Regions from separate parts of the Acidovorax sp. LjRoot117 genome, predicted to be linked through region 2. Evidence: predicted binding sites of a transcription regulator. Region 2 holds the regulator's gene; the other holds the start of a gene.
What was found. Region 2 encodes FNR, which switches genes on or off when oxygen is low (the NO sensors DNR and NnrR bind a similar motif). Its sites were predicted from a motif close to TTGATNNNNATCAA; they were not measured.
Positions count from the first base shown of each region.

Region 1: ACSQ3D_RS08080 (universal stress protein) is a predicted target of FNR. The motif match lies at 2,748-2,761, and genes of this name have one in related genera.

Region 1 is NZ_CAXUPO020000002.1:593,627-599,206, reverse strand. It holds gene bktB (beta-ketothiolase BktB) at 1-765, shown strand, start outside; gene ACSQ3D_RS08085 (tripartite tricarboxylate transporter substrate binding protein) at 962-1,957, shown strand; gene ACSQ3D_RS08080 (universal stress protein) at 2,217-2,654, opposite strand; gene ACSQ3D_RS08075 (2OG-Fe dioxygenase family protein) at 2,836-3,618, opposite strand; gene ACSQ3D_RS08070 (hypothetical protein) at 3,756-4,280, opposite strand; gene ACSQ3D_RS08065 (EAL domain-containing protein) at 4,532-5,580, opposite strand, start outside.
Region 2 is NZ_CAXUPO020000002.1:141,127-146,706, forward strand. It holds gene ccoG (cytochrome c oxidase accessory protein CcoG) at 1-717, shown strand, start outside; gene ACSQ3D_RS06055 (FixH family protein) at 758-1,078, shown strand; gene ACSQ3D_RS06060 (hypothetical protein) at 1,188-1,478, shown strand; gene fnr (fumarate/nitrate reduction transcriptional regulator Fnr) at 1,579-2,301, opposite strand; gene hemN (oxygen-independent coproporphyrinogen III oxidase) at 2,484-3,866, shown strand; gene ACSQ3D_RS06075 (sulfite exporter TauE/SafE family protein) at 3,919-4,641, shown strand; gene ACSQ3D_RS06080 (HD-GYP domain-containing protein) at 4,853-5,580, shown strand, end outside.

The sequences.
Region 1 (5,580 bases), 450 kb from region 2:
ATGGTGGACATGATGATCGGCGCGCTGCACGACCCCTTCCACAACATCCACATGGGCGTGACGGCCGAGAACATCGCCGCCAAGTGGGGCATCGGCCGCGAGCAGCAGGACCAGCTGGCGGTGGAGAGCCACAACCGCGCCGAGCGCGCCACGGCCGCCGGCTACTTCAAGGACCAGATCGTGCCCGTGACCTTGAAGAGCAAGAAGGGTGACGTGTCGTACGCGACCGATGAGCACTTTCGCCCCGGCGCCACGCTGGCCGACATGGCCAAGCTCAAGCCCGTGTTCGCCAAGGAAAACGGCACGGTGACGGCCGGAAACGCCTCGGGCATCAACGACGCCGCCGCCGCGCTGGTGCTGATGGAAGCCGGTGCCGCCAAGGCGCGCGGCGCCAAGCCTCTGGCCCGCCTGGTGGCCTATGCCCACGCGGGTGTGGACCCCAAGTACATGGGCATCGGCCCGGTGCCGGCCACGCAGGCGGCGCTGAAGAAGGCCGGCCTCACCGTGGCGGACCTCGATGTGATCGAGGCCAACGAAGCGTTTGCCGCGCAGGCCTGTGCCGTCACCCAAGACCTGGGCCTGGACCCGGCCAAGGTCAACCCGAACGGCTCGGGCATTTCGCTCGGCCACCCCATCGGCGCCACCGGCGCGCTGATCACCGTGAAGGCGCTGCACGAACTGCAGCGCGTGCAGGGCCGCTACGCGCTGGTGACCATGTGCATCGGCGGCGGCCAGGGCATCGCCGCGATTTTCGAGCGCATGTAGTCCATGCGTTCGCCGCCCGGTGCGGCAGCCATCGCCAGCGGCGATGCTGCCACCCTGGATTGGCAAGGCAGGGCCCCCGGCGGATCAGCGATCATCCCCGGGTGCTGGCACCAAGACCGGCAGAGCGGCGCGCGGCCCATGCACATGGGCAACGCCGCCCGCCCATTTCATTGAACCGACGGAGACATATCTGACCATGATTCGCACCCTGCTTTCTTCCTTCACCGCGCTCGCCCTGGCGATGGGTGCCACCGCCCAGGCCCAGACGGCCGCCACCCCGGCCGCGTCCGGCGCTTACCCCAACAAGCCCATCCGCCTGATCGTGCCCTTCCCGCCCGGCGGCGGCACCGACATCCTGTCGCGCCTGGTGGCCACCAAGCTCACCGAGAGCGCCAAGTGGACCGTGGTGGCCGACAACAAGGCCGGCGCCGGCGGCACCATCGGCATCGGCGAGGCTGTCAAGGCCGCCCCGACCGGCTACGACCTGGTGATGGGCCAGAAGGACAACCTGGTCATCGGCCCCTGGCTGTACAAGAACCTGCCCTGGGACCCCACCAAGGACCTGACGCCCGTGGCCCACGTGGCCTACACGCCCGTGGTCATCGCCACCAGCGTGAACTCCAAGTACAAGAGCCTGGCCGACGTGGTGGCCGCCGCCAAGGCCGCGCCCGGCACCGTGACCTACGGCTCGCCCGGCAACGGCACGTCCATCCACCTGGCGGGCGATCTGTTCGAGAAGGCCGCGGGCGTGAAGCTCAGCCACATCCCGTACAAGGGTTCCAACCCCGCGCTGATGGATGCGCTGGCGGGCAACGTGGACCTGCTGGTGTCGTCGCTGCCCTCGGCCATGGGCCAGATCAAGTCCGGCAAGCTGCGCCCACTGGCGGTCACGTCGGCCAAGCGCAGCTCGTCGCTGCCTGATGTGCCCACCGTGGCCGAGTCGGGCTTCAAGGGCTTTGACGTGAGCACCTGGTACGGCGTGTTCGCACCCGCAGGCACGCCTGCCAACGTGGTGGCCGCGGTGAATGCCGAAGTCAACAAGCTGCTGGCCACCGCCGACATGAAGGCCGCCATCCACGCGCAAGGCGCGGAGCCCGAAGCCATGTCGCCAGCGCAGCTGGGCACGCTGCTCAAGACCGAGTATGTGCAATGGAAGGGGATCGTTGAAGCTTCTGGCGCGAAAATAGAGTAACCCCCTGAGTCGCTTCGCGCCTTCCCCCAAGGGGGACGCACCCGGTGGCCTGGAGAACAGGAAGTCCCCCTGAGTCGCTTCGCGCCTTCCCCCCAAGGGGGACGCACCCAGTGGCCTGGCAAAGCCAGTTCCACGGGTGCACTGGCCTGGGGGCGTGCCAGTTTCCATGGCTGTGGCGATGGGCGGCGTTGTCAAGAATTCCAACGAAAAACGGCTCCCTTGGGAGCCGTTTGTCATGGGGCGGTGCTGTTTGCGGTGATCAGGTGCGAACGACCAGCACGGGGATGTGCACCACACCCAGCACCCGCTGGGTGACGCTGCCCAGGACCAGCTTTTCCAGGCCGCGACGGCCGTGGGAGCCCATCACGATGAGGTCGGCGCCGGTGCTCTCCAGCGCACGCAGGATGCCGTCGTGAACGGCATGGCCTTCGCCGACCACGGTGGTCACCTGCACGCCCGCTTCGGCCATGGCCTTGCGGGCGGCTTCGAGCGCCGTGTTGGCCTCTGCGGTGGCGGCGTTGATGTACTGCGCCTGGCCGTAGGCGAAATCAGCGCCCACGCCGGTGAAGGGATAGGGGTCGACCACATACACCGCCGTCACTGCGCTGCCGAAGGTCTTGGCCAGGGCGGCGGCCTTGGACACCGCCAGTGCGGAGGTCTCCGAGCCGTCTACAGGAACCAGAATGTGCTTGAACATGGTGCTTCTCCTTGGAGTGGATGGAAAGGGGGATGGGCCGGCTTGTGGCGGGCCCGTCTGACGCCAGTGTGAACGTCCACCATACCTTGCATCTTGATTCGCATCAAATGCGGCGCAGTCATTCCCGCGAGCCCGCAGGGTTTGACGCTGCGCCGGCCAGCATCCCGCAGGCCTGGCCGGGTCAGCCGCCCGCCGGCACCGTCCCCACCACGTCCGCACCCTGGAAGTTGCCGCGCCGGCAGGTGACCACGAGCGTGTCGCGGTGGCCCGCAGCGTCCACCGGCTGGATGGGGGTGGACTCATGGATCATGCGCGCGTCGTCCAGCAGCAGCAGCGACCATGGCTCGGTCAGGGTGAAGCGCTGGCCGCTCGGGCCATGGGCTTCAAACACCCGCGTCTCGCCGCCCTTGATGCCCGCGCGCCCCACCAGGAACACGGCCACCAGGTCCACGCCGTCGCGGTGCGCGCCTTCGGGCGTGGGGCGGCCGATGCCGTCGGTGGTGTCGATGCGGAACTGGTGCGCCTCCACGAACCAGGGCTGCGGCGCATTGGCGTTGGTTGCAAACACGGCGTCGGAGACGTTGGCCAGAGCCGCCAGCAACTGATGCCATGCGGGCTGGGCCACGGTGGCGGGCTCCATGGGCGCGAACCAGCGCTCCATGCCGCCGTGCAGCGCGTTGTATTCCACCGGCTGCCAGTGGGCGCGGTGCGGCACCTGCTGCACCTGCCCGCCCTGCACCACGAAGCACGCGTGGCGACGGCGGCGGTAGCGTCCGCCGTCTTTCAGAAATTCATCGGGCGGCAGGCTGTCCCAGTCGCGATTGAGCGCCATCAACGCCGGCAAGTCGCCGCCGATGAAGTGGGCCACATCGGCCGGGGACAGCACGGCATAGCCGCGCTGGCTCAGATGATTGGCAACGTCCGAAGGGGTGGTGAACGGGGGTGAGAAAGTGACTTGGGCCATAGAGGCCCGAGCTTAACCGCTGCCACCTTCGCAGCGTCTGCGCTGGCGCAAATGGCAGCGCCTTCCAGGCCTATAGGCTCAGGAAGGCGCGGGAGGCTGGAAAGGGCGCTGGGCGCTTCAGGCCGCCAGCTCACCCCTCAATCGCGGTGGCCGTGCCCGTGCCCCTTGCCGTGGCCGCGTCCCCGGTCGTCGTCGCCGTGGCGATCACGTCCACGGTCCCGGTCGTGCTTGCCGCCATGGCGGTGGTCGTCGTCCCAGCGGCGGTCATCGCGCCCGTGCGGGCCGCGATGGTGGGGAGGACCCCGGCGCGGTGGGGGCTCCTGCACAAAGTAGACCGGCTGGTTGCAGGCGTTGTAGCGGCCGCAGTGCTTGCCCCAGTTCTTGGCATGGCCGGGCGGCACGTACATGTAGATGGGCGCGCGGGGCACCACGACCGCAGGGCGGTGGATGATCACGGGCTCGGCGTACAGCACGGGTGGCGGTGCCGCGTTGCCGATGTTGATGCGGCCATACACACCCGGTGCCAGTTCGCCGCCGACGGTGGCGTTGACGTAGCCCTGTGCCTGCGCACCGCCCGCCACAGCCATCAGCAGCGCAGCGGCGGCGCCAGAAAAGAAAAGGCGAAGACCGGAGGTCATCGTGGGGGTTGTGGTGTTTGTCATCGGGTGCTCCTTGTTGTTCAACGCGCCACGCACGCCAACCGTGCACCAGGGCCACCCATGGGCTGGACCATCAAGCGCCCTTGACCCTACTGCATCGCGCCGCGCAGCGATGTCATCCAATGGCGACAGACGGGCCGACCAGCCGCAAGATGCCCAGGCCTGCAGACCCCGCATCCCGCGCCATGCCGGCCGTGCCCGAGGCCACCACCGCTAAGACAGCGAAGACAGCGAAGAAGGCGACGACGATGTTCTCAGGCCAACACGATCTCGGGCACGGCGAGCAGCGCGCTGGCCGGGCCCGGCCGTCCGAACAGGTAGCCCTGCCACACGTGGCAGCCCAGGCTGGCCAGCATGTCGCGCTGCTCGGCGGTCTCCACGCCCTCGGCGATCACGCCCAGTTCCATGGTCTGCGCCAGGGTGACGATGGCGCGCGCAATGCTGGCGTCGTTGGCGTCGGTGAGCAGATCGCGCACGAAGCCCTGGTCGATCTTGAGCTGGTCCAGCGGCAGCCGCTTGAGGTACGCCAGGCTGGAATAGCCCGTGCCGAAGTCATCGAGCGAGAAGCGGATGCCCAAAGCCCGCAGCGTGGTCATGCGCAGGATGGTGTCTTCCACGTCGTCCAGCAGCAGGGTCTCGGTCAGCTCCAGCTTCAGGCGCTGCGGGTCGGCGCCGGTCTCTTCGAGCATGGTCAGCACATCGTCGACGAAGTCGGGGTGGCGGAACTGGCGCGCGCTCACGTTCACGGCCAGGCTCCAGTGGGCAGTCACCGGGCTTTGCGCCCACTGCACCAGCTGCACGCACGCGGTGCGCAAGATCCACGCGCCCAGCGGCACGATCATGCCCGACGCCTCCGCCACCGGGACGAACTCCCCCGGCGACACCAGGCCCCGCTCGGGGTGCTGCCAGCGCACCAGCGCCTCGGCCCCCACCATGCCGTCAAACTGGCTGATCTGCGCCTGGTAATGCAGCAGGAACTGTCCGTCGCGCAGGGCCTCGCGCAGGTCGGCCTCCAGTGCGGTGCGGGCCGACACGGCTGCCTGCGTGCGGGGGTCGAAGAACTGCAGCGTGTTGCGCCCTGCCGCCTTGGCCTGGTACATGGCCAGGTCCCCGCGCTTGAGCAGCTCGTCCACCGAGCCCTGCGCATCGGCATACAAGGCCACGCCGATGCTGCAGGAGCCGTGGTACATGCGCCCGCCCAGCGGGTAGCCCTGCCCCAGCGCCAGCAACACGGTGCGCGCCACCGCCTCGGCCTGCGCCGCGGCTTCCGCGGGCTGAGGGCTCAGCCCCTCGATCAGCAGGA
Region 2 (5,580 bases):
AAGGACACGCTGGTGGTGAGCTACGACCCCGAGCGGGGCGAGCAGCGCGGCCCGCGCAAGAAGGACATCGACTACAAGGCCCAGGGCCTGGGCGACTGCATCGACTGCTCGCTGTGCGTGCAGGTCTGCCCCGTGGGCATCGACATCCGCAACGGGCTGCAGTACGAGTGCATCGGCTGCGGGCTGTGCGTGGACGCCTGCAACACCGTGATGGACAAGATGCAGTACCCGCGCGGGCTCATCCGCTATTCCACGCAGAACGGCGTGGCGAACCGGTGGAGCCAGTCGCAGATGCTGCGCCGGGTGCTGCGCCCGCGCGTGCTGATCTACACCGCGATCCTGGCAGCGCTGTGTCTTGCCATGCTGGCCAGCCTGGTCACGCGCACACCGCTGAAGGTGGATGTGGTGCGCGACCGTGCGGCCTTGTCACGCATCGTGGCCGGGGGCAAGCTCGAGAACATCTACCGCCTGCAGATCATGAATGCGACCGAGGGGCCGCAGCGCTACCGCATCGCCGCCCGCGGGCTGACCGCGCTCGAAGTGGCCTCGGAGGCCGAGGTGGACATCGGTGCCGCGGAATCCCGCTGGGTGGCGGTGCGGCTGCAGATTCCGTACGGATCGGCCGCGCCGGGCTCGCACGCGGTGCAGTTTGACGTGCAGGCGGTGGACCGAGCCGCCCATGTGACCGAGAAATCCGTTTTCCTGGTGCCGCGCTGAGGCGCTGCACCGCCCGAGAAGATTTGCAAGGAGTACTGACATGCCATCGAATCCCGCCATCGGCCGCAACGGCCCAGCCATCTCTGCCAGTTCCACAGGTCCGGGCGCCGCGCCCGCCGCCGCCCCGTGGTGGAAGTTCGGCCACGTCTGGCTGGTCATCGCCGGGCCCGCCATCGTGATCGTGGCCGGCTTCGTCACGCTGTGGCTGGCCATCTCGCGCCCCGACCCGGTGGTGGCGGAGGACTACTACCGCCAGGGTATCGAGATCAACAAGACGCTGGAAAACCCATCCAAGAGCCTGGCGCCCGCGGTCAAGGGCCGCAACCACGCCGCCACGCCGGTGCAGGACCAGCCGCGTTGAGTCGCCCACCGGCTGACCGGCTGCGACGACGACAACAACAACACCGGCGAGCACCGGCGGCCCCTGCGGTACCGCCGTGCCCGCTCGCCCCGCGAAGGAGACTGCAAGTATGTGGACGCAACGCCTGATGTGGATTGCCTGGCCCGCCTTTTTGATGGCCGGCGTGATGGAGATGCTGGTCTTTGCCCTGGTCGATCCGCACGACCTGCACTGGTTCGGCCAGCCCCTGGCACTGTCGCGCGAGGGGGTCTATACCCTCGCGTTCTTCGCGTTCTGGGCCGTCACGATGGCATCGAGCGCGCTGACCACGCTGCTGGCGATGTCGCCGTTCGAGCTGAACCGCTGCCCCGTGCCGCCGGGGGAGCGCCCTGACGATTGCCGCAAGACATCGTGCTCCTGATGTGCCGAGGTGTGCCGAGCCAGCGTGTGGTGAAAACGGCGTTTTGAAAACGACAGCGCCGGCTCGAAGCCGGCGCCGAAGTCCTGGCCTGTGGTGGTGCTCAGTGGCAGGCTTGCTGGCTGTTCACGATGCGCTTGAGTGCGTCGGTATCGAGGATGCGCACATGGCGCTGCTTGACCTCGACGATGCCTTCTTCGACGAACTTGGAGAACGTGCGGCTCACGGTCTCGAGCTTGAGGCCCAGGTAGCTGCCGATCTCTTCGCGCGTCATCCGTAGCACCAGCTCGGACTGCGAGAAGCCCCGTGCGTGCAGGCGCTGCACCAGGTTCAGCAGGAATGCGGCCAGCCGCTCTTCGGCGCGCATGCTGCCCAACAGCAGCATCACGCCATGCTCGCGCACGATCTCGCGGCTCATGATCTTGTGCACGTGGTGCTGCAGCGCCGTGACCTCGCGCGAGAGTTCTTCGATGCGGTCGAATGGCATCACGCAGACTTCGGCGTCTTCCAGCGCCACGGCATCGCAGGTGTGCTGGTCGTTCACGATGCCGTCGAGGCCGATGATCTCCCCGGCCATCTGGAAACCGGTGACCTGGTCGCGGCCGTCTTCGGTCGCCACGCAGGTCTTGAAGAAGCCGGTGCGGATGGCATACAGCGAGGTGAAGGTCTCGCCGTTGCGGAACAGCGTGGTGCCGCGCTTGACCTTGCGGCGGGTGGCCACGACCTCGTCGATGCGCTGCAACTGCTCATCGCTCAGGCCGACAGGCATGCACAGCTCCCGCAGATTGCAGTTGGAGCAGGCGACTTTCATGGTGAGCGGGTTCATAGGTACAGCTGGTTGGGGTTCGGGCGTTGCACCCCGTGGTGGCGAGGCTTCGCTGCGGACCGGGGGTGGGCGACTGACATGCATCAAATTGTCGCTGGTCGGCTGGTGACATCACTTGACGTAGATCAAGGACGCGAGGAACAGCTTACGGCACAGTGGCAACGTACGCAAGGATGCTTCCAATGACTGCTGTTTCGCCCGAGCTGCTGCGCCGCTTCGATGTGCCAGGGCCCCGCTATACCTCCTACCCCACGGCCGACCGCTTCGTCGAGGCCTTCGGGCAGGACGACTACGTGCTTGCGCTGGAGCAGCGCCGCGCGGGCACCGGGGCCAAGGCGCTGCCGCTGTCCCTGTACGTGCACATTCCGTTTTGCGAATCGCTGTGCTACTACTGTGCGTGCAACAAGATCATCACCAAGCACCATGACCGCGCCGATGTCTACCTGCGCTACCTGAGCCGCGAGATCGACCTGCACACCGCCCACTGCGGTACCGGGCAGGTGGTGAGCCAGCTGCACCTGGGCGGGGGTTCGCCCACGTTCCTGTCCGACGACGGGCTGCGCGAGCTCATGGCCATGCTCAAGCGCAGCTTCACGCTCGCGCCGGGCGGCGAGTACTCGATCGAGGTGGACCCGCGCACGGTGGATGCCAGTCGCCTGGCGGTGCTGGCCGAGCTGGGCTTCAACCGGCTGAGCTTCGGCGTGCAGGACTTCGACCCCGAGGTGCAGAAGGCCGTGCACCGCATCCAGCCCGCGGAGCAGGTGTTCTCGCTGGTGGAGTCGGCGCGCGCGCTGGGCTTCGAGTCGATCAACGTCGACCTCATCTACGGCCTGCCGCGCCAGACGCCCGAGTCGTTCGACCGCACGCTGGCCCAGGTGGTGCAACTGCGGCCCGACCGCATTGCGCTGTATGCCTACGCGCACCTGCCCGAGCGCTTCAAGCCGCAGCGCCGCATCGTCCCGGCCGAGCTGCCCATGGGCGGGGCCAAGGTGTCGATGCTGTCGCGCTCGCTCGATGCCTTCATGGCCGCAGGCTACGTGTACGTGGGCATGGACCACTTTGCGCTGCCCGACGACGCGCTGGCCGTGGCCAAGCGCCAGGGCCGGCTGCACCGCAACTTCCAGGGCTACAGCACCCAGCCCGACTGCGACCTCATTGGCCTCGGGGTATCCGCCATCGGCCGGGTGGGTGCCACCTACAGCCAGAACGCGAAGACCCTGGACGAGTACTACGACTTCTTGAACCAGGGCCGGCTGCCCGTGGTGCGCGGCCTGGCGCTGACGCGCGACGACCTGGTGCGCCGCGCCGTGATCATGGCGCTGATGTGCCAGGGCGAGCTGCTGTTCGAGCCGCTGGAGCAGGCGTGGCTCGTCGACTTTCGGCGTTACTTCGCGGCCGAGATCGAACAGTTGGAGGAGATGGCGGACCAGGGGCTGGTGCAGATCCGCCAGGACGGCATCGCGGTGACCGCCATGGGCTGGTTCTTCGTGCGCGGCATCGCGATGGTGTTCGACCGCTATCTGCAGGCCGACCGCAACCGGGCGCGGTTCTCGCGCATCATCTGATGCCCGGCCTCACCGCCCGCGCCCACGGGGTGCCTTCAGGCGCTTGCCCACCATGCTGCTCACGGTAGCTTCGACCGCTCTGCTCATGGGCCTTGCCGGCGGGTCCCATTGCCTGGCCATGTGTGCGGCGCCCTGTGGGGCGCTGGTGGGGCAGGGGGGCGGGCCTGCGGCGGGTGCCGTGGCGCAGCCGGTGCGGTGGTTGCCGCGCGGCGGCGTGGTGCAGCGCACGGCGGCGTTTCACGCGGGCCGGCTGGCGGGCTATGCCCTGGCAGGCGCCCTCGCGGCCCTGGCCATGGACAGCCTGGCATGGCTGACCCAGCACACCATGGCGCTGCGCCCCGCCTGGACCCTGGCGCATGTGGCGGTGATGGCCTGGGGCCTGATGCTCATGGTGCAGGCACGCCAGCCGCAGTGGGTGGAGCAGGCGGGCCGGGCGGTGTGGGCGCGTGTGCGCCCGCTGGTCCAGGCCCCGGGGGGCGTGCTGCTGGCGGGTTTCCTGTGGGCGCTGATGCCCTGCGGGCTGCTGTATTCGGCCTTGCTGGTGGCCGCGCTCAGTGGCGGTCCGGTGCAAGGGGCGCTGGCCATGGCGCTTTTTGGCGTGGGCAGCGGCCTCTGGCTGGCCGCCGGCCCCTGGGCATGGGGCCGGCTCCGGGCGCGGCTCCGTACCTGGCGCGCCGATGGGGGCACGCGGGTGGCCGGCGGCCTGCTCTGCGCGGTGGCCGGCTGGGCGCTCTGGATGGATCTGGTCTACAAGCCGTCCCTCTGGTGCCGGTAGCCAGTCGTGAAAAGTGCTGCGGGGTCAGGTGCCGCGGGGGAGCGGTGCGGCAGCCGGCCCCCCACGGCGGCCCGTGCGGGTAATCACTGCACTGTAGCGGCAGGGCGTGCGGCATGAAGTGTTGTGGTGTCGCGTCTGCGCGGCAGCAACGAATTGATCACGCAGGCTTAGGGCGATAATCTGTGTAACTATTGGTGGCATTCACGTCTCCATGTTTCGCGCCCTTGAAGTGAACTCTTCCATCCTCATCGACATCAGCCAACTGCGGGTCGGCATGTACATCCAGCTCGATGTGGGCTGGATGCACCATCCGTTTCCGGTCAGCAGTTTTCGCGTGGCGTCGATCGAGCAGATCGCCACCTTGCGCGAGCTCGGCCTGACCGAGGTGCGCTACGTTCCCAAGAAGAGCGACCCCGACCAGCGCGAGCTGGTGCCTGCGGCCTGGCGCGTGCCCGAAATGCCCGCGCCCGCCGCCCCCGGGGTGGACGCGGCGGGCGGCACCCCCGCGGCCGACCCCGAGGCGCTGCGCAGGCGGGCATTGCTGGAGGCGCAAAACCGCGCCCTGGCCGCCTGCGACCAGCGCTTTGGCGAGGCCACGCGCCAGTACCAGGCCATGGAGCGCGTGGTGTCCGAACACCCGGACCAGGCGCGCACCAAGGGCGATGCGCTGGTGTCGGGCTGCGTGTCCGAGCTGCTGGAAAACGGCGACTCGGTGATCCGGCTGCTGTCCGAGGGCGTGGGCGAGCGCAATGCCCTGCACCCCATCAACGTCATGGTCATCTCGTTGCTGCTGGGCCGCGCCCTGGGCATGAAGAGCGTGGAGCTGCACGACCTGGGCGTCGCGGCGCTGATCCATGACATGGGCAAGCTCAAGCTGCCGCCCAACCTGCGGCAGGTCACGCCGTCGATGATCCCGATGGAACGCTCGCGCTACGAGAC